DNA from 2 places in the Cellulosimicrobium sp. 22598 genome. Region 2 is predicted to be linked to the other one. Evidence: riboswitches for the same ligand, from Rfam matches in the RefSeq annotation. Region 2 holds a riboswitch; the other holds the start of a gene.

Region 1 (14,408 bases), on a different contig from region 2:
GCCACGCTCGCGCGTTTCCCTGAACAGGTGACCCTCGACACCGGGTCGCCCTCGCTCACGGCGCCCCTCTCGGACGAGCAGCTCGTGGCCAGGCTGCGCGAGGGCGACGACGACGCGTTCGCTGCGCTCTACCGCTCTCACCGACCGTACGCACTGGTCGTGGCCAGGGCGCTCGTCGGCCCGTCCTGGGCCGACGACGTGGTCGCCGAGTCCTTCACGGCCCTCCTGGGTGTGATCCGCGCCGGACGCGGTCCGTCACGGCACGTGCGGGCCTACCTCCTGACGATCGTGAGACGCGTCGCGTGGTCCACGCTGCGGTCCCAGGACCGCGTCCGGGCGACGGACCTGCACCGGCTCGACGGGACCCACCACGATCCAGACGTTCTCTTGGACGAGATCGAGCGACATCGCGTCCTCGACGCGTTCGCCGCTCTCCCGGCACGATGGCAGAAGGTGCTCTGGCACATCGAGGTCCTGGGCGCTTCGCCCGCAGAGTTGGCCGACGTGCTCGGGATCAGCCCCAACGCCGTGTCGTCCCTCGCGCGGCGGGCGCGGCAACGCCTCCGACACGCCTATCTGCGCCACCACGGGCAGGTGACGACGGAGCCCTAGCCGGGGCCGACCGGCGCCGTCATCGATGTTGCTTCGTACCTGCCGCCGAGGCCGCGTTCACGCCGCGCCGGACCGCTCCCCGGCTCGCCGCGACGAGACCGAGCTGCTTCGCGCGCATCACCGTCTCCGCACGCGTGTGGGTGCCCAGGCGACGGTAGATCTCGCGGATCTGAGTCTTCACCGTGTTGTGCGAGACGTAGAGCCTGCGGGCGATCTCGGGGCCGCTCAGCCCGTCGACGACGAGCTGGAGCACGAGGAGCTGACGCTCGGGCAGCAGGACCGTCCCGCCCTCGGGCGAGGCCCGCCGCCCAAGCTCCGCCACCGGCTCCAGCTCGGCACGCTCCGCACCGTCGACGTCCGCGAGCAGGAGGTCCATCGCCTCAGGAGAGGCCCACCGGAGCTCGAGCAGCGCGTTCGCCCGGCGCGCAAGGCCCCACGCCCGCCGCATCTCCGCGCGGGCCTGGTCCTTCTCTCCCAGCGCCACGAGTGCGCTGGCCGTGACGGCGAGGCCCTCGATGCGAGCCCCCGTCGTCAGCCGGGCCCTCTCGCCGAGCCTCGCGACGCGACGGAACGCCTCGACCAGGCTCCCGCTCGCCACGAGCGCATGGGCGTTGACGACGTCTCGGACCGGCGCGGACCGCGGGAGGGTGTCGGCGACGCGGATGGCGGCTGCACCGCGACCCGCCACCAGGTGCAAGCGAGCGACGTCCTGCACGACCAGGAAAGGTGCGCGCCGCTCGCTCGCGTCGGGCTCGACCGCCATGCCTCTCCTCGCGGCATCCGCCACCAGGACGTCGAGCGCGAGATCCGGAGTACCGCTGAGCTCGGCCATCACCGCCATCACATGCCTCCGCACGAACCAGAGGTCACCGCCCGGCCTCTCGATGCTCCTCCCGAGCGACGCCTTGGCCTCGTCGATACGGCGACCCTCCAGGTGGACCAGCGCTGCGACGACCGACGGGACGTCCCCCCCGCACCCGCGCCACCAGGCGGGCGGGGCCGGCAAGGACCGCGACTCGCGCACCCACTCGTCCGCGGCCACGAGATCACCACCACACGCCTCCGCGACCGCCGCCAGCTCGCACGCCACGGCAGCGACGGAGAGCGCACCCGAGCGTGTGGCCCGCTGCGAGGCCGAGTCGGCGAACGCTGCCGCGACCCGGACCAGACCTGCGCAGAGCGCGCTCATCGACGCCTGCAGCTCGAGCAGCACTGCCGCGCCGATCGACCGCGGCGCGCCGCGGTCGGCACCGAGATCGTCGAGCGCACCCTGTGCCGCCTGCAAGGACTTGTCGTACAGGCCGGCGCGGCGCAGGAGTGCGACCCGACAGAAGGCGTCCAACGCCCGCGCTTCAGGCGATGCGGTCGTCGGCGCGACGGCCTCGGCAAGAGGCTCGTCGTGCTCGTCGAGCGACTCGATGCGGCCGATCGTGGGTCGTATCGCCGCGCGCAGGATGCGGAGTCGGCCCGGGATGCTCTCCGGACATCGTTCGACGGCGCTGCGCCACAGCTCGTCGAAGCCCGGCCCGGAGCTGACGGCGAGCAGGTCGGGCCAGGTCGCGACCAGCGCGCGGTCCACGACTCCGGGCTCTCTGGAGTCGAGCGCCCGCGAGAGGGCCGCCCACGTGGCCCCCCGGGCGACGTGAGCGTCCACACGCTGCTGGAAGCGGCGCACGTAGCCGGCCGGATCCAGATAGCGCAGGTGCGAGAGCAGGCTCTGCCGCATCCTGGGCTCGTACTCGAGCACGCCCGCGTCAGCGCCCACATGACGGTAGAGGATCCCCCCCTCGACGAGTCGCCGAGCCGTCGAGCGCGCGTCCGGCACCGCCGTCAGGTCGTCGAGCTCGTCCACCTGGAGACGACGCTCGACGCAGGTGTCGAGGAGGAAGGGCATGATCTCCGGAGGCACGAACGACCCCAGAGCTCGCGTCGTCTCTCGACGGACGACGGCGGGGACCGCGTCGTGGAGATCGACTCCTCCCGAACCGCCCGAACCCAGGTCGGCCACCGCGGTGACGATCGACGCCGGGTAGCCGCCAAGTCCGTCGGTGACGAGCCCCGCCACCTCCTCGGTGATCTCGATCCCTCGCACCCGGGCGAAGCGCACCGTGTCCTGCGCGCTCCATGCGAGCGCAGCCATGCCGACCTCGACCATGCCTGTGCCCCGCCGGACGGGCGTGGGACCGACGGTGCTCAGCACGACCGCCCGTGCCCCGAGAGCGACCGCCGCCGCGCAGGCCGCGTCGATGAGGCCTGCATGGCCTGCACGGACGTCGTCGACGACGACGGTCACCGGGCCCAGAGCGCGGAGCAGCGCCCCGAGGCGCCCGGGTCCCGCGCCGTCGAGATCGGTGGACCCCGTGGGCCGGAGCACGTACCGCACCTGGTCGAGAACGCGGTCCGCGAGCTCTCCGGCACCGATGCACCGCCGCGCCGGGTCGCTCGCGGACGCCGAGAGCCAGACGATCACCTGGCCCTCGGCGAGCGCGGCCCGCGACCACCGTGCGACCGACACGGTCTTCCCGAAGCCGCGCGCGGCGCGGACCAGGACGTGACGGGTGGTGCTCGTGAGCGTGTCGTCAAGGAGCGGACGCTCGATCGCCGCAGAGGTCGTCGCCAGACGCGGGAGCAGACCGCGAAGCGCCGCTTCCACCTCGGCCCGTCCCGCGCCGCCCGCCTCTTCCCGACCGGTCAGCACCTGCTGCCACCCGCTGATCGAGGGTGAACCCTGCTCTCGCTGTCGTCCGCCGTCTCTCGCCTCCGCCACCGCTCCATACCTCTGACAGACGTCGGTCGGCCGGAGTCACGACGGGTGATCCGTCATGCGCCCGGCACAAGGACGCAGGGCGACACGGTTACCGCGCGCCCTACGTCTGCCCCGATACAACCTCACGGACCGGCGAAGTCAGGAGGTACGGAGGGTGATCCTGAGGGTGACCACAGGACGGAGCGACGGCCCGACCTCACGGGAACCGGCTCCCGCTCAGCCCTCGCGGAGGCGCACGAGGCGGCGCCCGGCAACGAGCAGGACACCGGCCAGGAGCAGCGCACCGGACGCCGCCGCGACCGGCACCGTCTCAAGCCCCGTCGCCGCCAGCTCTCCCTTCTCCGCGGGCTGCGCCGCACCAGGTATGGCGTCCGTGGTCGGCTCGGCCACGACCATGTCGACGGGCTGCGACGGCACGACAGGCTCCGCCGGATCGCTCGGGTCCGCCGGGTGCGTGGGCTCGGCCGGACCTGTCGGTTCGGCCGGGTCTGTCGGCTCGGCCGGGTCTGTCGGCTCGGCCGGGTCTGACGGCTCGACCGGATCCGACGGCTCAACCGGGTCTGACGGCTCAACCGGGTCCGACGGCACGCTCGAGCAGACGGGATCCTGGCCGCCTTCACCGAAGTGCTCGTCGTAGTGGGCGACCTGGACCCACGTGATGCAGTAGTCGTCCGAGTGGACGAGCGCCGACCACGGGAGGAAGCTCGAGCCGACGAACCGGCCCGACGGCTGGTCGTTGAGCGTCTCGAAGTGGATGCCGACCGACCGCTCGGCGCCCTCGACCGTGTAGCGGACGTTCACGTGGCCACCGTCCGGGAACGCGTCACCCGCGGGGAGATAGAGCCCTTCCGGGGCCACGCGGTAGGGCGTGGGCGAGTCGGACCCGCCAGCGAGCGCGGGTGCCGCGGACAGGCTGAGGATGAGGGCAGCGCCGAGCATTGCCCCCGATGCGATACGCATGGGACTGTGAGGTCCTTCCTTGAGAGGGAGAGATCTGCCCGGTTCGTACTCCGCCAAGAGGGGCCGGGCAGATCGCATGTCAGAGCGGGTCGACCACGCCTTTCGACGGTAGACCTGAACGACCGTCCAGTTGAGCGCTCCTGAGAGCCACGGCGCGCATCGTCGCAGGCGAGAGCATGCTTGCCGGCCCCACCCGTGATACCACTCACAGCATCCTTCACCCGCGGTCACCCCCGGGGTCACCCCGTTGCGATCGCACTCACACCGTGTTCTCGCCGTCCAGGGACGCGGACACCGGCCCACGTCCCCGAACGTCTCGGCACCCCCGGGCAACGCCATCCCGTCTCACGTGACGGGCACCCTCGACCGTATGCCGGATGGCCCGTAGGATCGTGGCAACCATCCAGAGCGGTCGAGAGTCCTGGCTCGACGACACCGCAGCAACCCGCCGACGGAAGCCTCCCGAGGACAAAGGTGCTAACGCCAGGGTCGATGGAGTGACGCATGACCTCAGAGGCATCCTTCGCGCACCGTCCGGGCACGTGCCCGACGGCGGTCGCGCCCTTCCGTGTCCCGGCGCCGCGTGCCGTGGCGCGCCCCGGCGAGGCGACGTCGTGAGCGTCGCGGACGCCGTCGGGCAGGCGCACGGCGGGGCGGCACGTCCCACGGTCTCGTTCGAGCTCATGCCCCCGCGGCGCCCGGACGCGGCGCCCAAGTTCTGGGAGACGGCACGCCGTCTCGTCGCGACGCACCCCGACTTCGTGTCCGTGACGTACGGCGCGGCGGGCACCGACCGCGCGACGGCTCGCCACGTCGTCGGCCGCCTGCTCCAGGGCACGCCCGTGCTGCCGATCGCGCACCTCACGTGCGTCGGGGCGTCGCGCGAGGACGTCGAGGAGGTCATCTCCGACTTCCTCGACGAGGGCGTGCGGAGCTTCCTCGCGCTGCGGGGCGACCCGCCGCGCGACCAGCCGGACTGGCAGCCCGCGCCCGACGGCGTCCGGTCGTCGACCGAGCTCGTCGCGCTCCTGCGCGAGGTCGAGGCGTCGCGGTGCGCGGCCGACCCGGCCGCGGCCCTGCGCGGCGCGGCCCGGCCGCTGACGATCGCCGTCGCGACGTTCAGCGACGGCAACCCCGCCGCCGGCACGACGCGCACCCAGGAGGTGCGCCGCCTGTTCCAGAAGCAGCAGGCCGGCGCGAGCTTCGCGATCACGCAGCTCTTCTACGACGCGTCGTCGTACACCGACTTCGTCGCCGAGGCCCGCGCGGCCGGCGTGACGATCCCCATCCTCGCCGGGCTGCTGCCCACGACGGAGCCCGCACGGCTCCGCCGCGTCGAGGAGCTCACGGGCGTGCGCGCGCCCCAGCACCTGCTGGACGCGCTCGACGCCCTGCCCGACCCGGAGGCGCAGCACGCCTACGGGATCGCGTACTCGGTCGACCTCGCGCAGCGCGTCCTCGACGCGGGCGCGCCCGGTCTGCACGTGTACACGTTCAACAAGCACCGCGCCGCTCTTGACCTGCTCGAGGGTGTCCACCTCGGCGGCGGGTCGCGCGGGACCGGGGGCAGCGCCAGCGCTGCCGCCGCCCCGCTCGTCCCGGACCTGGCCAGCGGGCCGTGGGTCACCGGCACCTCCCTGCCCCCGACGAGCGCCGCCACGCACGGCACGCCCGTCTGACCGGTCCTCCGGACCAGCAAGAGGTTTCGATCATGGCCACTTCCGTACCCTCCCCTACCCAGATCCAGGCCGGATTCCCCGCCGGCACCGTGCTCGGCTACCCCCGCATCGGGCGCCGCCGCGAGCTCAAGAAGGCCGTCGAGGCCTTCTGGGCCGGCAAGACGTCGGCCGACGAGCTCGAGGCCACGGCCCGCGAGCTGCGCCTCGCGACCGTGCGCCGGCTCGTCGAGCTCGGCCTCGGCGCCGACGACGCGTCCGTCCCCGGGTCGTTCTCCTACTACGACCAGGTGCTCGACGTCGCCGCCTCGCTCGGGGCGATCCCGTCGCGGTTCGCGTCGCTCCTCGGCACCGGGCCCGACGACGCGGGCCGCCTCGACCTCGCGGGCTACTTCACCGTCGCGCGCGGCCAGGGCGACGACGCCCCGCTCGAGATGACCAAGTGGTTCGACACGAACTACCACTACCTCGTGCCCGAGATCGGCCCGGACACCCCGATCCGGTTCGTGGACGACCGCATCGTGCGCGAGTTCGTCGAGGCCAAGGAGGCGGGCGTCGTCACGCGACCCGTCGTCGTCGGGCCGGTGACGTTCCTCGCGCTGTCCAAGGCCGCCGACGACGCTGCGTCGTCGGCCGCAGGCTTCCGCCCGCTCGACCGCCTCGACGACGTCGTCGCCGCCTACGCCGACCTGCTGCGCGCGCTCGCCGCCGCCGGCGCGCCGTGGGTCCAGCTCGACGAGCCGATCCTCGTCACCGACTCGGTCGACGTGCCGTTCACGGAGCTCGCGGCAGCGGTGGAGTCGGCCTACCGCACCCTCGCGACGGACCTCCGCCCTGTGCCGAACCCGGGGTCGCTCCCCACGGAGTCCTCCGGCTCGGGAGAGATCACGGGCTCGGCGCAGGGGGCGCGGCCCGCGATCCTCGTCGCCGCGCCGTTCGGGGGGCTGCAGGCCGGTGCCGAGGACGACGGCGGCGACGCGCGGGACGGGCTCGCGCTCCTCGCGGGCACCGACGTGGAGGCGATCGCGATCGACCTCGTCAAGGGCGCCGTCCCGACGGCGGCCGACGGCGGCGTCCCCGGCCTCGCCGGGAAGACGCTCGTCGCGGGCGTGATCGACGGGCACAACGTGTGGCGCGCGGACCTCGCGGCGAAGCTCGACGTCGTCGACGCGCTCCAGACGCTGGGTGCCGGTGCGGTCGCCGTCGGGACGTCGACGTCGCTGCTGCACGTGCCGCACGACGTGGAGGACGAGGTGTTCGCCGAGCCGGGGACGGCGTCGGGCACGACGCTCGACCCGCGCCTGCGCGACTGGCTCGCGTTCGCGGACCAGAAGGTCGGCGAGGTCGCGACGCTCGCCCGCACGCTCACGGAGGGTCGCGACGCCGTCGCGACGGAGATCGAGGCGTCCCGCGCGGCGGTGGCGTCGCGCGCGGAGGCGAGCGGCGTCGTCGTGCCCGCGGTGCGCGAGCGCGCCGCCGCGCTGACCGACGCGGACTTCGCGCGCGGCGACTACGCCGAGCGCGCGGCCGCGCAGCAGGAGCGTCTGAACCTGCCGCCGCTGCCGACGACCACGATCGGCTCGTTCCCGCAGACGCCGGAGATCCGCCGCGCCCGCGCGCTGTGGACGAAGGGCGAGCTCTCGGACGCGGACTACACGGCCGCGATGCGCGAGGAGATCGCGCGCGTCGTCGCGCTCCAGGAGGAGCTGGGCCTCGACGTCCTCGTGCACGGCGAGCCCGAGCGCAACGACATGGTGCAGTACTTCGCGGAGCACCTCGACGGGTTCGCCGTCACGGCGAACGGCTGGGTCCAGTCGTACGGCTCGCGCTGCGTCCGCCCGCCGATCCTGTGGGGCGACGTCACGCGGCCTGCGCCGATCACGGTCGAGTGGTCCGCGTACACGGCGTCGCTCACCGAGAAGCCGGTCAAGGGCATGCTCACCGGGCCGGTGACGATCCTCGCGTGGTCGTTCGTGCGCGACGACCAGCCGCTCGGCGACACCGCGAACCAGGTGGGCCTCGCGCTGCGCGACGAGATCGCGGACCTGGAGGCCGCCGGCATCGGGATCGTCCAGGTCGACGAGCCCGCGCTGCGCGAGCTCCTGCCGCTGCGCAAGGCCGACCAGCCCGCGTACCTCGACTGGTCGGTCGGCTCGTTCCGGCTCGCGACGTCGGGCGTGGAGGCGGCGACGCAGATCCACACGCACCTGTGCTACTCGGAGTTCGGCGAGGTCATCGGCGCGATCGACGGCCTCGACGCGGACGTGACGTCGGTCGAGGCGGCGCGCTCCCGCATGGAGATCGTGCCGGAGCTGCGCGACGCCGGGTACGCGCGCGGCATCGGGCCGGGCGTCTACGACATCCACAGCCCGCGCGTGCCCTCCGCCGAGGAGGTCACCGAGCTGCTGGAGCTCGCCGTGAAGTCGATCGACCCGACGGTCGTGTGGGTCAACCCGGACTGCGGCCTCAAGACGCGTCGCTACGAGGAGACCGTGCCGTCGCTCGAGCACCTGGTCGCCGCGGCGAAGGCGGTCCGCGCCACGCTCGGCTGATCCCCGCACACGCCGGAGGCCGGGTCCCGTCGAGACCCGGCCTCCGCGTCGTGTCGGTCAGCGCTCGGTCGTGCCCGTCCCCGCCATCGGGAGGGCGAACGCGAGCGTCGCGGCGAGGAGCCCGCCGACGAAGAGCCACACGCCGCCGTCGACGCCGGACATGCCCGACCCCATGAGGACCAGGCCCCCGACGAACAGCGCGAACGAGACGACGAACCGCGCCAGCGCGCCCGCGTGCCCGGGGATGTCGCGGCCTTCCGTCCCGGTGGGGAGGGGGCTGTCGGCCGCCTGCTCGCTGGTCGTGGTCATGGCGTTCTCCTTCTGAGGTCGGTGCGTGGGCCCGGGCGTCGTCGTCGGCGACGATCAGTCCAGGTAGTTCTCCACCGTACCGGGGTCGCGCACGGTGGCCGCATCCGGGTCGCTCCCGAACTCGCGGGCCGCGTCGCGCTGGCGCAGCAGGTCCCAGCACTGGTCGAGCTCGACCTCGATCGCACGCAGTCGCTCGTGCTCCTGCCCGCCGGTGATCTCGCCGTGCGCGAGCTGCTCGCGGAGCTCGCGCTCCTGCGCGACGAGGTCGCTGATCGTCCTGCGGATGCCGCCGTCGGTCGCCATGCGGTCCACGGTATGCCCGACGGCGCACGCGCGCCCGTGAGGGCGGGCGCCGGGCGGGCGCGGTGTCGGCGGCACGGCCTAGGCTCGCCGCCATGACGACGACGATCGGCCGCACGGTCCTGCTCTGCCACGACCTCGACGCGAGCGCCGCGTTCTGGGCGGACGGGTTCGGGTTCGGCACGCTGTTCCGCGGCGAGACCGACGGGTTCCCGCTGCTGCACGTCGGGCCCGGCCGCGTCGACGAGCCCGGGCTGTGGCTCGTCCCGCTCCCCGACGGCGGCACGCCCCTCGTGCGCCACGGGCTGCCGAACCTCGTCCTCTACGTCGACGACCTCGACGCGACCCTCGCGCGGCTCGCCGCCGTGGGGATCGAGCCGTTCGTCGGGCCGGACTCCGACGCCGAGTCCGGGGACCGGTTCGCGCACGTCCACGACCCGGACGGGCACCGGATCGTCGTCGTGCAGCTCGGTCCGGCGGCCGACCCCGCGTAGGGGCTACCGGGCCTGCACCCACGTCGCGTCGTCGGCGAGGATCGTCACCTCGTCGTCGTCGACCACGAGGAAGCCGCCGCCGATGCGCAGCTCCGCCGTCGGACGGTCCGGGGTCCGCAGCCGCACGCGCCCCGCCGCGAGGGTCGCCGCGACGGGCTGGTGCCGCGCGAGGATCCCCAGCGTGCCCGACACCGACGGCACCGTGACGCTGCGCGCCGGGCCCGACCAGAACACCCCGGACGGCACCACCACCTCGACGGACACCAGGCGCTCCCCCACGGGTACGGCGGTCTCGGACGGTGACGGCGCGACGGGCACGGAGGATCCTCCTCGACGACGGGTGGCGGAGCCTCCGAGTCTCGCGCCCGCGAGCGTCCCGCCGCGTCGTCTTTCGTCCCTCTCCGGGCGCCGGAGGTCACCGGTCGCGACATCGCCGAACCCGGGGTTCCTCCCCACGCGGAGCGCATCCTGGGGAGGAACCCCGGGTTCGGCGACGACCGGTCTCGCCGTGCGAGGGGGAATCACGTTGACGACGGCGGTGTGCGAGGCGCACCATCGAGGGTGACGGTTGCCGAGGGCAGCCGTTCGTCGTGCCGGTCGGGCACGGCCACGGTTCAGGTCGCGCCGGACGGGCGCACCGCACGGGACGAGGAGACGCGGATGCACAGCACCGCAGGCTGCGAGGTGGCCATGGCGGCCTGCTCGGGCACCCTCCCCTCCCGCACCGTCACCCGCTGAGACCACCCTCCGGACGCCGACAAGGCGCCCCGCCCCGTTGGGTGCTGGGTATTCGTCGTCACGACGCGTTCCTGACGACACCTCCCCCGCACCGAGCAGGTCTTGGCGACGGCGGTAGCGGGCATGCCGTCCTCCCCGCCTTCCCCGCCTCGGACGAGCGCCGTCGTCGTGCGGCCACCGCGACCCCGCGTCGCGGTGAGCCGGCCGCCTGCGCCGCCGCACGCCGTCGGGCAGGGTGGGTCCGTACCGACACGGAAGCCCTGAACCCATGAACCCCCTGACCGAGAAGCAGATCCGCGCGTCGTTCGTCAACGCCTCGAAGCGCGAGGCCGCGCAGGCGACCCTCCCCGAGCTCGACTCGCTCGACTGGGACCGCCTCGACTACCTCGGGTGGCGCGACCGCAAGGCGCCGCTGCTCGCGTACGCCGTCGTCGAGGTCGACGGCGAGCCGCGCGGCGTCCTGCTGCGCTCCACCGACGCCAAGACGGGCGGCATGCGCAAGCGCGCCGTCTGCGCGTGGTGCGAGGACGTCGTCGTCACGGACGACGTGAGCCTCTACGTCGCGCGGCGCGCCGGCGCCGCCGGGCGCCGCGGCAACACCGTCGGCACCCTCATCTGCACCCACTTCCTGTGCTCGCAGAACGTGCGCCGCACACCGACCCGCACCGAGATCGGCGACGACGAGTCGATGCGCGAGCTGTTCGTCGAGCTCCGCGTCGACGGCCTCCGCGAGCGCTCCGCCCGCTTCGTCGCCGAGGTCATGCGCGACGCCTGACGCACCACGGCTCTCCCTCGGCCCACCAGACCTCTACCTCGGCAGACCAAGGCTCTACCTCGGCAGACCAGGGCTCTACCTGGGGCCTACCAGGGCTCTACCTCGGCGGCGCGGAGGGTGAGCCGGACGCCGAGGGCGAGGGCGGAGCGGGGGTGTGACGGGTCGTGGTGGGTCTGGCGGGAGCCGCGAGGGACGAGCGGCGGATGGAAGACCCGTCGCGCCCCCGCGGAGCCCTCGCCCGGACTGAACCCTCGGAACCGTCCCGCCACGACGGCCACCAGTTCCATCGCCCGAGAAGCGTCATGGTCGCCGGGAGGAGGAGGCCGCGCACGACGGTCACGTCGAGGAGCACGGCGACGGCCATGCCGACGCCGACCTCCTTCATCGCGACGAGCTCGCCCGCCGCGAAACCGAGGAACACGATGCCGATGGCGACGGCGGCCGTCGTGACGACCGGGCCGGTCGCGGTGATGCCGCGGAGCACGGCCCGGTCGTTCGCGGCGCGCAGGTCCTCCCCGGGCGTGCGGGCGCGCCACTCCTCGGCCGTGCGCGCGAGGAGGAACACCTCGTAGTCGGTGGACAGGCCGAACACGAGCATGCCGATGAGCAGGGGCGTCGTGACGTCGAGCGCGCCCCACGGCTCGAACCCGAGCAGCGAGGCCCCGACGCCGTGCTGGAACACCGAGACGAGGACGCCGAGCGTCGCGGCGAGCGTGAGCAGGTTCATCACGAGCGCCTTGAGCGGCACGACGAGCGAGCCGGTGAGCAGGAAGAGGAGCACGAACGTCGCGAGCACGACGACGCCCGCGGCGAGCGGGAGGCGCTGCGCGAGGTGCTCCTGGGTGTCGACGACCTCGGCGGCCGGACCGGCGACGTGCACGTCGAGGTCGCCCGTGTCGATCGCGCGGATCGCGCGCAGCAGGTCCTGGGCCTCGGCGGCGGTCGCGTCGCCGCCCTCGCCGACGTCGGGCGTGACGTCGACGACGAGGACCTCGGACGGGTAGTCGGTGTCCTGCATCGCGTCCTCGACGCCCGGCAGGGCCGCGACGCGGTCGAGGTAGGCGGAGGCGGCCTCGTCGCCGCGGGGCGCCTCGACGAGCACGGTGATCGGGGTGACGCCGAGGTCGGCGAAGCGCGACGTCGACGCGTCGGCGGCGAGGCGCGCCTCGGCGTCGGCGGGCAGGGAGTGGACCTCGGAGCTGCCGAGCGTCATCGAGCCGAGCGGCGCGGCGAGCGCGAGGAGGAGGGCGGTCGCGCCGAGCGTGACGAGCACGGCGTGCCGCTGGGCGGTGCGCGCGAGGCGCCCGAGCGTCCCGGCCCCGCCGCGACCGGTCCACGGGTGGGACCAGGTGCGGGCTCCCGGGGCGGGGATGGCGCGGTGCCAGGTCGCGACGAGCGCGGGCACGAGCGTCAGCCCGGCGGCGGTCGCGACGAGCACCACCACGGCGCCGCCGACGGCCATGCCGGAGAGCAGCGAGTCGCCGAGCAGGAGCAGGCCGGTCAGGGCGATCGCGACGGCCAGCCCGGACGCGAGGACGGCGCGCCCGGCGGTGGCGAGCGTGCGCCCGACGAGCTCGTCGAGCGGGAGGCCCGGGTGCTCGGCGCGCTCCTCGCGGAAGCGCGCCAGGACGAGCAAGGAGTAGTCGACCGTGAGCCCGAGGCCGAGCAGCGTCACGACGTTGACCGCGAACTCGTTGACGGGCACGATCCCCAGCAGGCCGCTGAGCACGAGCAGCGCGACCGCGATGGCGGCGAGCGCGGACAGCAGCGGCACCAGGCCCGCGCGCAGGCCGCCGAGGACGACGACGAGCACGACCAGGAGGACGGCGATCGCCACGCCCTCGCCCACGGCGGCGTCGGTGATCGCCTGGTCGACGAACGCCTCCTCGGCGAGCAGCGCCCCGCCGACGAGGACCTCGGGGGTGTCGACGGTGTGGAGCGCGTCGGCGACCTGGTGCGCGAGGGCGAGGGCGTCGTCGTCGGACAGCGCGGGGTCGAGCTCGACGATCACGAGCGAGCCCTGGCCGTCGTCGGCGATGAGGCCGCCACCGGTGTACGCGTCGAACAGCTCGACGACGCCCGGCATCGCCCGGATGCCGTGCATCACCTCGCTCGCCTGGGCGATCAGCTCCGTGGAGAAGTAGTCGCGCCCGGACAGGACGGCGACGACGGTCTCGCCCTCGGGCTGGAGCTCGTCGAGACGCTCGGCCGCGAGGGCGGAGGGGCTCCCGGGCGGGGCGGGATCGACGTCGGTGGTCTTGTCGAAGACGGCGCCGCCGAGCACCGCGCCGAGGACGAGGAGGACCGCCCAGACCCCGAGGACGACGCCACGGCGACGCGCGGCGAACCGTCCGGTCCGGTGCAGGAGGCGTCCGAGCGCCATGGGCAGTCCTCCTCGTCGAGGGACGTCGTGCGGAGAGAGCCGGTCGGGTGCAGGAGCTCGTGCGGGTCCTGCGCGGACCGTGAGGTGAGGTCAGCACCCTACGCGAGGGTGGGAGCGCCGTCGGACCACGCTCCGCCCGTGCGAGGGGTGCGCCTCGGGACCACCGGGGTGGAGAAGGGGGGTGAGACGGGACGGGCGGGGACGGCTCGTGCTGCCGCCCCCGCCCGGTCCGTCCCGGGGCGGACGGCTCACGCCGCCCGCCCCGGGGTCTCAGCTCAGCCGCAGGTCGCGGCCTCGTAGGCGACGTCCGCCTGGAACGTCAGGTCGCCGCCCGTCGCGGACACCTGGGCGGTGCCCGCCTCGACCGAGGTCGAGCGCGTCGCGAACGACTGGTACGCGGAGGCACCCGGCTGGACGCCGGTCACCGTCTTCGTCCCGAACGGCGTCGTCAGCGTGATGTCCGCCGGCACCGTGTCGTCGTTCGTGGCACGGACCGCGACGTAGACCTTGCCCGCCATGCAGCGGGTCTGGACCGTCGTCGAGATCGCGAGCTCCTCGACCGGCTCGTCGGTCAGCTCCTTGAACCGGATGTTCCGGTAGTTGACCATCTCGCCGCTGCCGTGGTTCTGGATGCCGACGAAGCTGTTCACCAGACGCGCCGGGTCGGTGCTCGTGAAGTCGTTGACGAGCACGTCGTTGAGGTAGATGCGGATGCGGTCTCCCTCGACCCGGATGTCGTACGCGTTCCACTGCCCGACCGGCTTGAGGGCCGCGTCCCGGGCCGCCTCGTCGGCACCCTGGAACGTGTAGACCGCGCCGGTGGTGCGGTCGGGGGCGTCCGT
Region 2 (14,408 bases):
GAGCGGTGCACGTGCAGCAAGGGGACCCCTGTCGGTGGTGGCGGACCGGTCGTCGCGCCCGCCGGTCGGCCGGGCGCTACGAGGAATCTACGAGGTGCGTCCCACACCGTCGAACCGCCGTCCACATCGTCGGGAACGACGGTGCCGTCCTGGGCGGACGTGCCGGCTGACGCACGCCCGACCGAGAGGCGCACGCCGGAGCGCGTCGCTCGCTCGGACGTGCGTCACTCGACCTCCGGCTCAGCGCGCCGTGCGACGAACACCCACTCGCGGCCCGGGCGGTCGGGCGCGTCGCGGACGTCCACGACCTCGAAGCCGCACGCCACCAGCGACGCCTCGACCTCGTCGCGCTCGCGGAAGCGCAGCGTCGAGTCGGAGTGCAGCTCGGTGCCGTCGGGCAGCACGGTCGTGTCGTGGAAGGACACGAACGGGAGCGACACGTCGGTGAGGTCGGTCCAGGACTCGACCCGCCCGACGTCGGGCACGTCCACGCGCACGGTCGTCGCCTCGCGGACCCAGCCCTCCCAGGCCCGGCGCGCGGGGTCGCGCGTCTCGAAGACCAGCCACCCGTCCGGGACCAGCGCGGAACGGATGCCGCGCAGCGTCGCGGTCCACGCGTCGTCGGTGAGGAACACCTGCGCGACGTTCGCCGTCATCGTCGCGAGGTCGACCCGGAGCGGCGGGAGCGTCGTCGCGTCGCCGTGCAGCCAGCGCACGCGGTCGGCGCCCGGCTTGGTGCGCGCGACGTCGAGCGACGCGCCCGCCGGGTCGACGCCGACCACCTCGATCCCACGCCCCGCCAGGAGGCACGCGAACGTCCCGGTGCCGCACCCGACGTCGAGCACGCGCCGCGCGCCGAGCTCGTCGACGATCGCGACGTACGCGTCGAGGTCGCTGCGGTCCGGGTCGAGCGGGTCGTAGAGCGCGGCGAGGCGAGGGTCGTCGAAGATCGCGTCGGGCATCCCCCGACGCTACGAAGGCCCGCACGGCCGGTCCACACCATTCCGGAGCACCGCGCCGACCATGCGCCTGTTGCCCGCCGACCATGTGGTCGGCGCGAGGGTCGTCAGGCGTCGAGCGCCTGCTCCACGTCCTCGATGACGTCGAGCGGGTCTTCCAGACCCACCGACAGGCGCACGGTCGTCTCCGCGATCCCGACGGCGGCGCGGCCCTCGGGGCCGAGCTTGCGGTGCGTCGTCGTGGCGGGGTGCGTGATCAGTGACTTCGCGTCGCCGAGGTTGTTGGAGATGTCGACGACCTGGAGCGCGTCGAGGAACGTGAACGCGCGCTTCTTCGCCGTCTCGGGGTCGGTGCCCTCGGGGACGGCGAGGTCGAACGTCACGACCGTGCCGCCGCCGCTCTGCTGCGACCGCGCGAGCTCGCGCTGCGGGTGCGACGCGAGGAACGGGTAGCGCACGCGGCCGATCCCGGGGAGCTGCTCGAGCGCCTCGGCGACCTGCGCGGCCGCCGCGTTCTGCGCCGCGACGCGCACCGGGAGCGTCTCGAGGCCCTTGAGCAGCACCCACGCGTTGAAGGCCGAGAGCGACGGCCCCGTGTTGCGGAGGAACGTCTGCACGGGCCCGTTGACGTACTCCTCGGTCCCGAGGATCGCGCCGCCGAGCACGCGGCCCTGCCCGTCGATGTGCTTGGTCGCCGAGTACACGACGACGTCCGCGCCGAGCTCGAGCGGCTTCTGCAGCAGCGGCGTCGCGAAGACGTTGTCGAGCACCACCACCGCGCCCGCGGCGTGCGCGAGCTCGCTCACGCGCCGCGCGTCGACGATGTCCTGCATGGGGTTGGACGGGGTCTCGAAGAACACGACGTCCGCGGGCGTCGAGAGCGCCTCCTCCCACTGGGAGAGCACGTGCCCGTCGACGTAGTCCGTCCGGACGCCCCACTTCGCGAAGATCTCGTCGAAGATGACGATGCTCGACCCGAACAGCGCGCGCGCCGCGACGATCCGCGACCCGGAACCGACGAGCGCGGCGAGCGACGTGAACACCGCGGACATGCCGGACGCCGTCGCGTAGCAGGCCTCGGCACCCTCCAGCAGGCGCAGGCGCTCCTCGAACGCGTGCACGGTCGGGTTGCCGTAGCGCGAGTAGACGAACCGGTCGAGCTCGCCCTTGAACGCCGCCTCGGCGTCGGCGGCGCGGTCGTACGTGTACCCCTGCGTGAGGAACAGCGCCTCGGAGGTCTCCTGGAACTCCGTGCGGTGGTGGCCGCCGCGCACGGCGAGCGTCGCGGGGCGCGCGCTCGCGGGCAGGGGCTTGCGGCCGGAGCCGCCGGGGACGCTCCCGGGCTGCGCGGCGCTCACCGGGCGGCCTCGTCGTAGGTCGTGGTGGGCAGGCCGCGCACCTTCCAGCCCTCGACGTCGCGCAGGCCCGAGAGCCCCTGGGCGCCCTCGAAGCCCTCGAGCACGTTGTACGACGGCCCGAGACCGGCGGCCGTGGCCGCGCGCGCGGCGCCGATCGACCGCTGGCCCGAGCGGCACAGGAACACGACGGGGCGCTCGTCGCCGGGGGTGAGCCCGGCCTCGACGAGCTGGTCCAGGAAGCGCGGGTTGGGGCCGGCCGGGGTCACCCACTCGTCGAACACGACGTCGCGGGCGAGGTCCGTGGCGTCGGGCACGCCGATCGTGCGCCACTCGCCCTCGGTGCGGACGTCGACGAGCACCGCGCGCTCGTCGCTCGTCAGCAGGTCCCACGCCTGCTGCGGGGTGAGGTCGCCGGCGTAGCCGACGGCGGGCCGCGCGTCGGGTACGGCCGACTTCTGCTGGGACTGGTCGCTCATGAGTCCTCCTCCATCGATCGTGGCAGTAGCACCCTGCGCCCGGCCGCCTCGCGACGGACCGGGGGGTTGCTGCGGCGTCGACGTGCCACGTCACTCGGCCGCTCCGGATGGTTGCTCGGGATCGTACGCCACCCGTCCGACGCGTGGAACGCCCGTCTCGGGGAGCGGCCTCCGGGAGGGGGTGCCCGACGTCGGACGGTCGCGCTAGCGTGATCGCGCGCCGGGGCGGGGTCCCGGGAGCGAAGGGGGGAGACGGTGGCCAGCGTGCGACGACGGGCGGTGGGCGCGGCCGTGGTGGCGGGCGTGGTCGGGACGGGCGTCGTCCTGCTGTGGACGGCGCCCGGAGGCGGGGACGCCCCGCAGACGGTGGTGCACGTCGTCGGGGACGCGGTCCCCGGGCTGCCCACCGAGCGGCCGCGGGTCGTCCAGGTCGAACCCGACGAGGACCTCGTCTCGCCCTTCCCCTCCCGAGAGGCGCTCGACGGCGACGCGCACACGGGGGAGCCGATCGACCTGGCCGAGCACACCGTCGGCGGGTACGAGGGCTGGTGGACCTCGGACGGCGACGGCGAGGCGTGCGACGCCTCCGCCGACGCGCACCCGGAGGTCGTGCTGGTCAGCACGCGCACCGGTGAGGTCGTCGAGGCGCACACGAACGGCGTACGGCTCCAGCGTCCTCCGCAGACGCCACCGGGGGACCCGGCCGAGTGGCCGCCCGACTCCGTCGTCGTGCTCGACGCGCGGACCGGCGCGGTGCTCGACGCGTTCGAGGTCGACGAGTCCGGGTGGCGCCTCGACCTGCCCATGGACTGCGTCCCGCCATCCGAGACACCGTGACCACCGGTTGACACGCTCCGTCCCGCGCGCACATCCTGGACGCAGGTCATGAGTGCCAGCGTGAAACCCCGGTTTGCTGGCCGGCAACCCTCCTCTCGCGGCGGGGTGCCCCGGGTGACGACCAGGCCGTACGCCGACCGGCGCGCGGCAAGCGCGGGGATCACCGTCCCCGGACTGCCCTCGGAGGACTGTGTCATGACTGCTCTCGCCCACGTCTCGTGTCCGACCGAGGTCTCGGAGGCGCCCGACCTCGCAGCGGTCGCCGGCGCGCCCGCCCTCCTGCCCGTCGTCGGCGCGGACACGCTCGTCCCGCTCGTCGACGGCCGGAGCGTCCCGTACGCGAACCTCGACGTGGCGGCGTCGGCGCCGGCGCTCCGCTCGGTCGCGGACCGCGTGACCGAGGTGCTGCCGCTCTACGCGAGCGTGCACCGGGGCGCCGGGTACCTGTCGCAGGTCTCGACCGCGCTCTACGAGGCCTCGCGCCGCACGATCGGCGCGTTCGTCGGCGCGCGCGAGGACGACGTCACGGTCGTCACGCGCAACACGACCGACTCGCTCAACCTGCTCGCGGGCTGCGTCCCGGCGAACGCGGACGGGACGCCCGGGCGCGTGCTCGTCCTCGACGTCGAGCACCACGCGAACCTCCTGCCGTGGCAGCGCACGGGCGGCGCGACGGTCCTCGCGGGCGGCGCGTCCGTCGCGGAGACGCTGTCCGGCCTGCGCACCGAGCTCGCACGCTTCCCGTACGCCCTGGTCGCCGTGACCGGGGCGTCGAACGTCACGGGCGAGTCGCTCCCCGTCGCGGACGTCGTGCGGGCCGCCCACGACGCCGGCGCGCGCGTCGTGCTCGACGGCGCCCAGCTCGTCCCGCACCGCGGGTTCTCCCTCGCGGGCTCCGGGGTCGACTACGTCGCGTTCTCCGGCCACAAGACGTACGCGCCGTTCGGCGCGGGCGCGCTCGTGGGTCGCCGCGACTGGCTCGACGCGGGGACCCCGTACCTCGCCGGAGGTGGGGCGGTGCGGCAGGTCGCCCTCACCGGCACGCAGTGGCAGACGGCGCCCGCGCGCCACGAGGCAGGGTCGCCGAACGTCGTGGGCGCCGCGGCGCTCGCGGCCGCGTGCGACGCGCTCGCGGCGCTCGACCCGGCCGACCTCCACGCCCACGAGGCGACCCTGCGCGCGGCGCTCGTCGCCGGGCTGGAGGCGGTCCCGGGCGTGCGCGTCGTGCGGGTCTGGGAGGACGCCGTCGACCCGGTCGGCGTCGTGACGTTCTCCGTCGAGGGCCACGACCCGGGCCTCGTCGCCGCGTACCTCTCCGCCGAGCACGGCATCGGCGTGCGCGACGGTCGCTTCTGCGCCCACCCGCTGCTCGCGCGCCTCGGGTACGACGCGGGCGCCATCCGGGCGTCCGTCGGCGTCGGGACGACGGGTGCCGACGTCGTCCGCCTCGTCGAGGCCGTGCGGTCGTACGTGGAACAGGGGCCGACGACGCGGTACGAGGTCGTCGACGGCTGCTGGGCCGTCGCCGACGACCCGCGCCCGGTGCCGGCGGGCTCGGGCCTGGAGGGCCTCTTCGCGACCGCCGCGGCGGGCTTCCTCGCCGACGCCGCGGGGTGCGGCCCCGCCGCATGACCACGAGATAGCGACCTCCCGCTGAGGGAGCGACGTGCAGCCCCGTCGAGGCACCGGACGTCGCTACCTCGGACGGGCGTCGCTCTCTCGCGGCCGCTCGGGCAGCTGTTCACCCGAGCGTCGACGAGCGTTGTCCACCGTGTCGCCGGAGCCTCTTGGCGGCGTCGTCCGCGTGTGCTCTGATATGCGCTGTGCTGCACGACGTCGTCCTCTCGGGGCACGGCTTCCGCCTGGAGCCGTTGGCCCTGGAGCACGCTGAGACACTGGCCGGCCTCGTCGACGAGGCGATGTGGTCAGGCATGAGCATCCCCATGCCCTTCGGGGTCGCGGGGATGGCCGAGCTGGTGGCCGCGACGCGCGCCGCGCCCGACCTGACGGGCTTCGTCGTGCGCGCCACCGGCCCCGACGGGGCCCCGGGCGACGTGCTCGGCAGCACGGCGTTCCGCGACCTGTCGCTCGTCGACCGCCGGGTCGAGGTCGGCCGGACGTTCTACGCCCGCTCCACGTGGGGGAGCCTCGTCAACCCCGTGACCAAGTGGCTGTTGCTGCGGCACGCGTTCGAGACGTGGGACGTGCACCGTGTCGGCTTCCGCGTCGACACGCGCAACACGCGCTCGCTCGGGGCCATGCGGCGGCTCGGCGCCTACGAGGAGGGCGTCATGCGCGGCCACCGCACCGCGCCCGACGGGACGCGCGCCGACTCCGTGATGTTCTCGATCCTCGCGCCCGAGTGGCCGACCGTCGAGGTCGGCCTCCTGGAGCGCATCAACGCGCCGCGCGTCGTGCCCGTGCTCGCCCCGGCGCACCCGGTGACCTCGCTGCCGCTCGCCGCGTCGTAGGCCGTCGCCCTGGCCGGCAGGCTCGACGGCGGTGCCGCGGACGCGGGACACCGCGAGGGCCCCGCCGGAGCGGAGCCCTCGCGAGCAGATCAGGGGCAGGGACTAGCGGTCGAACGCGTCCTTGACGTCGTCGCCCGCCTGCTTGACGTCAGCCTTCGCCTGGTCCTTCTTGCCCTCGGCCTCGAGCCGCTCGTTGTCCGTGAGCTTGCCCGCGCCCTCCTTGAGCTTGCCACCCGCCTCCTCGGCGGCGTGCTTGGCCTTGTCTCCGAGTCCCATGAGTGCTCCTCTCGTCGGTACCGCTCGACCGTAGGCACGGTCCCGGTCGCTCGCACGCGGTCGGGCACCCCGGGTGTGGTGGGATGTGCGGGTGCTGCACGACACCACCCTCGAAGGCTTCGGAGTCCGCCTCGTCCCGCTCGACGAGAGCCATGCGCCCGCGCTCGGCGCGCTCGTCGACGACGGCATCTGGGCCGGCATGTCCAGCCGCGTTCCGAGCGGGACCGACGCGATGGCCGGGTACGTCCGGGACGCCGTCGCCGCCCCCGGGAGGCTCGCGTTCGCCGTCGTCGGCCCCGGGGCCGATGCCGCGACCGACGGCGCCGACGTCGTCCGCGGGTCGACGTCCCTCTACGAGTGGGTGCCCTCCCAGGGCCGGATCGAGCTCGGCTCGACGTTCTACGCGCGCGAGTGGTGGGGCGGAGTGACCAACCCGGCGTGCAAGTACCTGCTGCTGCGGCACGCGTTCGAGGACCTGGGCGTCGCGCGCGTCGCGCTGCGGGCCGACGCGCGCAACAGCCGGTCCATCGGCGCGATCCGGCGTCTGGGCGCCGTGCCCGAGGGCGTGCTCCGAAGCCACCGCGTCGCGCCCGACGGGTCGCGCCAGGACACCGCCTACTTCTCGGTCCTGCTCGACGAGTGGCCGACCGTCCGCGACGGCCTGCTGGCCCGTCTGGCCTGATCGGCGGGCTCGCCGAGCACGAGCCTCCGTGGTGTCGAGGACGGGTTGGTGTCGCTATCCGCTCGACAGCGACACCAACCCCGTGTTCGGCAGCGGGGCGTCAGAGGCGGGGGGTGACCCGGCCTGCGAGGTGGAGGCGGCCCTTGCCGTCCCACGCCTGGTAGACGACGCCCGTCGTCGGGTCGCCCGCGCCGTCCGGTACGGCGGACGGGACCTGCCCGACGGCGTCCCGCACCGCGGCGGGCACGTCGCCCGCCGGGCGCAGCGCCACGTCGACGGTGCTCGGCAGGAGGACCGGCTTGGCGAACGAGACCGTCCAGTCGTAGGCGTCACCGCGGCGGGTCCCCGACTCGGCGAGCGCCCGCGCGGCGGTGTACATGCCGTGCGCGATGGCGCGCGGGAACCCGAACGCCTTGGCGCCGAGCCCCGACGTGTGGATCGGGTTCCGGTCGCCGGAGACGGCCGCGTACGCGCGGCCCGTCCCGGCGCCGAGCGCCCAGCGCGCCGTCGGGAGCGGCGCGACGAAGGCGTCGACGCCCGAGGTGGCCTCGGCGTCCTCGTCCGCCGGGTCGCCCGGGAGCGTGACGCCCTTCGCGAGGTACGTCGAGACGCCGCGGTACGCGAGCGTCGTCGCCGGCAGGCCGCTGCCCGCCGCGCGCTCGTCGTCGGTGCGCTCGACGGAGACCTCGGTGACGAGGTCCACCTGGACCCCGCGCCGGTGCGGCCGCAGCCGCTCGGCCCAGGCGCGCACCTCGAGCGTGTCCCCGAGCCGCACCGGACGCAGCACGGACACCGCGTTCGCGAGGTGCACCATGCCGAGCAGCGGCAGCGGGAAGTCCGTCCGGACCATGACGGCCGTCGCGAGGGGGAAGCCGAGCACGTGCAGGTACCCGGCGGGCAGCACCTCCGACGGGGCCTCGCCCACGAGGCGCGCGTACCGCGCGAGGTGCGCGGCGCTGCCCACGTGGCCGGGCGCAGCGTCGTCGCCCGTCGGCACGCCCGCGACGCGGTACGTGACGTCGGGCAGCGCGAGGTCGCGTCGGCCGCCGCCCCCGGGGAGACGGTGCGCCGCCGCGATCCGGCCCGACGCCGCGACCCCGCGCACGTACAGCCCGCCGAGCCCCGGGATCGCGGGCAGCGTCTCGACGCGCGCGGGGGCGGTCCCGGCGGGAGCGGCAGCGGCGCCGTCGGGCGACCTGGGTGCGGCGGTCACCGGCCCACCACGTTCTGCCCGCACACGCGCAGCACCTGCCCGTTGACGCCCGCGGCCCCGGGCGACGCGAGGAACGCGATCGCCTCGGCGACGTCCACGGGCTGGCCGCCCTGCTGGAGCGACGCGACGCGACGCGCGACCTCGCGCTGGACGAACGGGATCGACGCCGTCATGTCCGTCTCGATGAACCCCGGCGCGACGGCGTTCGCCGTGCCCCCGACCTCGGCGAGACGACGCGCGAACGCCCGCGTGTGGCCGATGACGCCCGCCTTCGAGAACGCGTAGTTCGCCTGGCCGCGGTTGCCCGCGATGCCGCTCGTCGACGCGAGCGACACGACGCGCGGCGCGGACGAGAACCCGTTCGCGCCGAGCAGGTACTCCGTGATGCGGAGCTGCGCGGCGAGGTTCACCGCGATCACGGCGTCCCACTTGTCCGCGGACATGTTGGCGAGCAGCTTGTCGCGCAGGATCCCCGCGTTGTGCACCAGGACGTCGAGCCCGCCGTGCCGCGCGCGGGCGTGCTCGAGGATGCGCGCGCCCGCGTCGTCGGCGGTCACGTCGAGCTGCAGCGCCGTGCCCCTGATCTCGTTCGCGACCTTGGCGAGCGCCTCGCCCGCCGCGGGCACGTCCACCACGACCACCTTCGCGCCGTCGCGCGCGAGCGTCCGGGCGACCTGCGCGCCGATGCCGCGCGCCGCGCCGGTCACGACGGCGACCTTGCCGGCGAGCGGCTGGTCGGCTCCGGCGGCCGTCCCACCCGCCGAGGGAGAGCCCTGGTCCGCCGAGGGAGAGCCTTGGTCTGGCGAGGGAGAGCCCTGGTCCGCGGGCGTGGCGGCGCCGACCCGGAGGAGCTGGCCGTCGACGAACGCGGACCTGGCGGACAGGAAGAAGCGGAGGGTCGCGAGGACGCTCGGGCTGTCGACGGGGGCGTCGTCGGTCACCTGGATGCCGTTGCCGGTCGCGCCGTAGCGCAGCTCCTTCGCGACGGAGCGCAGGAACCCGTCGACGCCCTCGCGGGCGGCGGCGAGCTCGGGAGAGTCGGTGTCGGCGGGGGCGCGCGAGATCGTCACGACGCGGCCGTTCGGCGCGAGGCGGCGCAGCGTCGCGGAGAGCGCCATGACGGGCGCCGACGCGTCCTCGGGGCGCTCGATCTCGCTGAGCACGACGACGACCGCGCCCCAGCGGGTCGTGTCGTCCGGGGTCTGGCGGACGTCGAGGTCCCAGGCGAGCAGGGCCTCGGCGACGCGGTCGGCGTCGTCGCGCACGCCGGGCGTGCCGCCGAGGACGAGCACGGGCCCGACGGTGAGCGGGTCGCCCGCGCGGAAGCGGCGCAGGACCGCGGGGCGCGGGAGGCCCAGCTTCTTGGCGAGCGTCTTCGTGAAGCCGGAGTTGACGGCCTGGACGTAGGAGTCGGTCACGGTGGTTCCTCTCGGGTCGTCGGGAGCCGTCAGGCGGGGGCGTCGGTCGCGGGGACGGACTCGAGGATCGCGGCGACGCCGAGGCCGCCCGCGGCGCACACGGAGATCAGCGCCCGTGCGGGCGCCCCGGTCTCGGCGGTGCGCTGCGCCAGGAGCTTGGCCGCCGTCGCGACGATGCGGCCGCCGGTCGCGGCGAAGGGGTGGCCCGCGGCGAGCGAGGACCCGTTGACGTTGAGGCGAGCGCGGTCGATCGACCCGAGCGCGCCGTCGAGACCCAGCTCGGTGCGGCAGTACTCGTCGTCCTCCCAGGCCTTGAGCGTCGTGAGGACCGTGGAGGCGAACGCCTCGTGGATCTCGTACAGGTCGAAGTCGCCGAGCGCGAGGCCGTTGCGCGCGAGCAGGCGCGGGACGGCGTGCGCGGGGGCCATCAGGAGGCCCTCGTGGCCGTGCACGAAGTCGACCGCGGCGGTCTCGGCGTCGACGACGCGCGCGAGGAGCGGCAGGTCCCGCTCGCGCGCCCAGTCGGCCGACGCGAGCAGGACGGTCGACGCGCCGTCGGTCAGCGGCGTCGAGTTGCCCGCGGTCATGGTCGGGGTGACGCCCTCGAGGCGCTTGCCGTACACGGGCTTGAGCGCGGCGAGCTTCTCGAGCGACGAGTCGGTGCGCAGGTTGTCGTCGCGCAGGAGCCCGCGGAAGGGGGTGACGAGGTCGTCGAAGAACCCGGCGTCCCACGCGGCCGCGAGGTGCTCGTGGCTCGCGAGCGCGAGCTCGTCCTGCGCCTCGCGCTCGATGCCCCAGCGTGCCGTCGTGATCGCCTGGTGCTCGCCCATCGACAGTCCGGTGCGCGGCTCGTCCGTCGCGGGGGTCAGGGGCGCGAGGTCGGCGGGGCGGACCTTGGCGAACGCCTTGACGCGCTGGCCGAACGTCTTGGCGTGGCTCGCCTCCAGCAGCGCGCGACGCAGGCCCTCGCTCACGGCGATCGGGGCGTCGGACACGGTGTCGGAGCCTCCCGCGACGCCCGACTCGACCTGGCCGAGCCGGATCTTGTTCGCGACGGCGATCGTCGCCTCGAGGCCGGTCGCGCAGGCCTGCTGGAGGTCGTAGGCGGGGGTCTCGGGGGAGAGGGACGAGCCGAGGACGGACTCGCGGACGAGGTTGAAGTCGCGCGAGTGCTTGAGCACGGCGCCGCCGACGACCTCCCCGAGCCGCTCGCCCTGGAGGCCGAAGCGCGCGACGAGCCCGTCGAGCGCGGCCGTGAACATCTCCTGGTTGCTCGCGGACGAGTACTTCTTGCCGGCACGGGCGAACGGGATGCGGTTCCCGCCGACGACCCAGGCGTCGCGGGGGGCGCCCGGGGTGCTGGTCGCCGGGACGTGCTCGGGGGCCTGCTCGGGGGTCTGGCGGGGGCTGGTGCGGTTGGCCACTGTGCCTCACTTCCTGTCCGTGCTCGCTGCGCTGCGTCGGTCCGGCCCGGGGAGGGGCCCCTGTGCGAGGTCGACGGCGATGCCGCAGTCGACGCCGCGCGGAGGCGAGGGGAGAGGGCCGGCTGGTGTCCAATACCAAGAGTACCTGATACTCTCGGTTTCGTGAGTCGGGTCACAGGGCCGTGCCCTGCCCGACGCGGTGCCGCGGAACAGGCACCGACGACATCGAGGTCGGGCGCAACGGAGGGCGACGTGAACACAGGTGCCGACGCGCGAGCGGCCACCCGAGGACGGGTGCAGCCGGGCGCGGCGGTGGACGGCCGGTCGACCCGCTGGGACGAGCACCGGGCGGCGCGCCGCGCGGAGCTCATCCGGGCGGCGAGCAAGGCCGTGCACCGCGGGGGCCCCGGGGTCTCCATGGACGAGATCGCGGCGGCGTCAGGAACGTCGAAGTCGATCATCTACCGCTACTTCGACGACAAGACGGGACTGCAGGTCGCGCTCGGCTCCGCCGTCGTGGGGCAGATGCACGACGCGCTGACCCAGGCCGCCGAGTCGGCCGAGACCCCCAAGCGCGCGCTGCGCGCGATGGTCGGCGTCTACCTCGAGATGATCGAGAGCTCGCCGAACGTGTACTACTTCGTCACCCGGACGAGCGCCGTCGCGGGGACGGAGGAGCCCGCCGCGCAGCTCGCCGCGAGCGGGCTCACGAACGGGACGACCGGCGCGAGCCGCGCACCCCTCGCGGCGTTCCTCGACTCGGTGATCGAGCTCGTCGCCGAGCCGTTCGCGCGCGTCACCGACGTCTCTCCCGCCGACGCCGCGGCCTGGGCCGCGGGCGCCGTCGGGTTCGTGCGGGGCGCCGGGGAGTGGTGGCTCGGCCACCGCGACCGGGCCGACGTCCCGGACCGCGAGCAGCTCACCGAGCGAGTCGCCGCCTGGCTCTGGGCCGGGCCGGTCGGCGTCCTCTCCCACAACCCGGGCACCCCCCGCTCCCACGGCGACCGGCGCACGTCGCCCGCGACCCGTCGCGACGGCGTCCGCCCCGCCACCGACCGCCCTGAGCACCCGGCGACCGCCTCAGAACTCAAGGAGATCCCATGACCGCCACGTCCGACCGTCCCGCCCTCGCGCAGCGCGCGTCGACCACGGGTGACGCGAGCGCGACGCCGCACGGCGAGGCCCGCGTCGACGTCGCCTCCCTCGAGAAGCTCCTGCTCGGCCGGTGGGCGGACCTGCGCGCGACGGCGCGCGCCACCGCGGGCGAGGAGGCGTTCCAGCGCATCGAGGGCCTGACCCTGCGCGAGCACCGCGAGCGCGTGCTGGAGCAGATGCGCCTGCTCGTCGGCAAGGGGCAGGTCTGGCGCGGGTACCCCGAGCGCCTCGGCGGCGCGGACGACGCGGGCGGCAACCTCGCCGGGTTCGAGGAGCTCGTCGCGGCCGACCCGTCGCTCCAGATCAAGGCGGGCGTCCAGTGGGGCCTGTTCGGTGCGGCGATCCTGCACCTCGGCACGCCCGAGCAGCAGGACCGCCTCCTCCCGGGTGCGATGGACCTCTCGGTGCCCGGCGCGTTCGCGATGACGGAGATCGGTCACGGGTCCGACGTCGCGAGCATCGGCACCACCGCGACCTACGACCCGGAGACCGAGGAGTTCGTCATCCACACCCCGTTCCGCGGGGCGTGGAAGGAGTTCCTCGGCAACGCGGGCGTGCACGGCGTCGCGGCGGTCGTGTTCGCGCAGCTGATCACGAAGAACGTCAACCACGGCGTGCACGCGTTCTACGTGCCGATCCGCGACGTCGAGGGGGAGCGCGACGAGCTCGGGCGCCTGCCGTTCCTGCCGGGCGTGGGTGGCGAGGACGACGGCCAGAAGGGCGGGCTCAACGGCATCGACAACGGCCGCCTGCACTTCGACCACGTGCGGATCCCGCGCACCGACCTGCTCGCCCGCTACGGCTCGGTCGACGCCGACGGCACGTACTCGAGCCCGATCGAGAGCCCGGGACGCCGGTTCTTCACGATGCTCGGGTCGCTCGTGCAGGGGCGCGTGTCCCTCGACGGCGCCGCCGTGACGGCCTCGAAGCTCGGCCTCGCGATCGCGGTGCGGTACGCGAACGAGCGCCGCCAGTTCACGGGGGCGACCGCGACCGAGGAGGTCGTGCTCCTCGACTACGGCACGCACAAGCGCCGCCTGATCGTGCCGATCGCGGAGACGTACGCCGCGCACTTCGCGCACGACCGCCTGCTCGACCTGTTCCACTCCGTGTTCTCCGGCGAGGAGGACACCCCGGAGCAGCGCGAGGACCTCGAGACGACGGCCGCCGCGCTCAAGGCGACGAGCACGCGGTTCGCGCTCGACGTGCTCCAGGAGACGCGCGAGGCGTGCGGCGGGGCCGGGTTCATCACGGCCAACCGCATCACGAGCCTGCGCGCCGACCTCGACGTCTACGCGACGTTCGAGGGCGACAACACCGTGCTGCTCCAGCTCGTCGCCAAGCGCCTGCTCGCCGACTACGGCAAGCAGTTCAAGGGCATCACCCCGGGCCAGATGGCGCGCGTCGTCGTCGAGCGCGCGGGCGACATGGCCCTGCACCGCACGCCGCTCAAGCGCGCCGCGCAGGCGCTCGCCGACGTCGGCGACCCGCGCCGCGCCGCCGGCCACCTGCGCGACCCCGAGACGCAGCGCGCGCTGCTCACCGACCGGGTCGAGACGATGGTCGCCGACGTGGCCCAGGCGCTGCGTCCCGCCCAGAAGGCCGACCCGGAGACGGCGACGAACCTCTTCAACGCCCACCAGGTCGAGCTCGTCGAGGCGGCGCGGGCCCACGCGGAGCTGCTGCGCTGGGAGGCCTTCACGCAGGCGCTGGAGACGATCGAGGACGCGGGCACGCGCGAGGTCCTCACGACCGTGCGCGACCTGTTCGGCCTGAGCCTCGTCGAGCGCCACCTCGCGTGGTACCTGCTCAACGGTCGTCTCTCGACGCAGCGCGCCCGGACGGTCACGAGCTACCTGGACCGCCTCATCGACCGCCTGCGCCCGCACGCGCAGGACCTCGTCGACGCGTGGGGGTACGGCCCCGAGCACCTGCGCGCGACGATCGCGACCGGCATCGAGAAGGAGCGCCAGGACGAGGCGCGCGACTACTACCGGCGCCTGCGCGCGAGCGGCGACGAGCCGCGGAGCGAGAAGTCGCTGCGCAAGGCCGCGAAGGGCGGCCCGCAGGCCCGCTGACCTGATGGCGGCCGGCCCCTGACCGGCCCGTCCCCGGAACGTCCTCGGCGCAGCAGGCGGA

The links. A riboswitch is a leader RNA that binds a small molecule or an ion and turns the genes downstream of it on or off. The one in region 2 is predicted to bind S-adenosylmethionine.
Region 1: another riboswitch for S-adenosylmethionine. It lies ahead of ACTJIY_RS10105 (methylenetetrahydrofolate reductase); the one in region 2 lies ahead of ACTJIY_RS12320 (aminotransferase class V-fold PLP-dependent enzyme).

The regions. Positions count from the first base shown of each region.
Region 1 is NZ_JBQEMZ010000007.1:227,500-241,907, reverse strand. It holds gene ACTJIY_RS10125 (hypothetical protein) at 1-59, opposite strand, end outside; gene ACTJIY_RS10120 (RNA polymerase sigma factor) at 28-612, shown strand; gene ACTJIY_RS10115 (LuxR C-terminal-related transcriptional regulator) at 632-3,265, opposite strand; gene ACTJIY_RS10110 (hypothetical protein) at 3,596-4,339, opposite strand; SAM riboswitch class I at 4,736-4,838, shown strand; gene ACTJIY_RS10105 (methylenetetrahydrofolate reductase) at 5,023-6,018, shown strand; gene metE (5-methyltetrahydropteroyltriglutamate--homocysteine S-methyltransferase) at 6,051-8,567, shown strand; gene ACTJIY_RS10095 (hypothetical protein) at 8,625-8,876, opposite strand; gene ACTJIY_RS10090 (DUF2630 family protein) at 8,931-9,179, opposite strand; gene ACTJIY_RS10085 (VOC family protein) at 9,272-9,670, shown strand; gene atpC (ATP synthase F1 subunit epsilon) at 9,674-9,988, opposite strand; gene ACTJIY_RS10075 (FBP domain-containing protein) at 10,677-11,183, shown strand; gene ACTJIY_RS10070 (MMPL family transporter) at 11,281-13,566, opposite strand; gene ACTJIY_RS10065 (family 16 glycoside hydrolase) at 13,842-14,408, opposite strand, start outside.
Region 2 is NZ_JBQEMZ010000010.1:49,528-63,935, forward strand. It holds gene recC (exodeoxyribonuclease V subunit gamma) at 1-11, opposite strand, end outside; gene ACTJIY_RS12300 (class I SAM-dependent methyltransferase) at 225-962, opposite strand; gene ACTJIY_RS12305 (O-succinylhomoserine sulfhydrylase) at 1,067-2,317, opposite strand; gene ACTJIY_RS12310 (rhodanese-like domain-containing protein) at 2,314-2,793, opposite strand; gene ACTJIY_RS12315 (hypothetical protein) at 3,058-3,630, shown strand; SAM riboswitch class IV at 3,675-3,790, shown strand; gene ACTJIY_RS12320 (aminotransferase class V-fold PLP-dependent enzyme) at 3,826-5,262, shown strand; gene ACTJIY_RS12325 (GNAT family N-acetyltransferase) at 5,454-6,101, shown strand; gene ACTJIY_RS12330 (CsbD family protein) at 6,204-6,377, opposite strand; gene ACTJIY_RS12335 (GNAT family N-acetyltransferase) at 6,469-7,059, shown strand; gene ACTJIY_RS12340 (MaoC family dehydratase) at 7,160-8,272, opposite strand; gene ACTJIY_RS12345 (3-oxoacyl-ACP reductase) at 8,269-9,690, opposite strand; gene ACTJIY_RS12350 (acetyl-CoA C-acetyltransferase) at 9,720-11,114, opposite strand; gene ACTJIY_RS12355 (TetR/AcrR family transcriptional regulator) at 11,367-12,218, shown strand; gene ACTJIY_RS12360 (acyl-CoA dehydrogenase family protein) at 12,215-14,347, shown strand.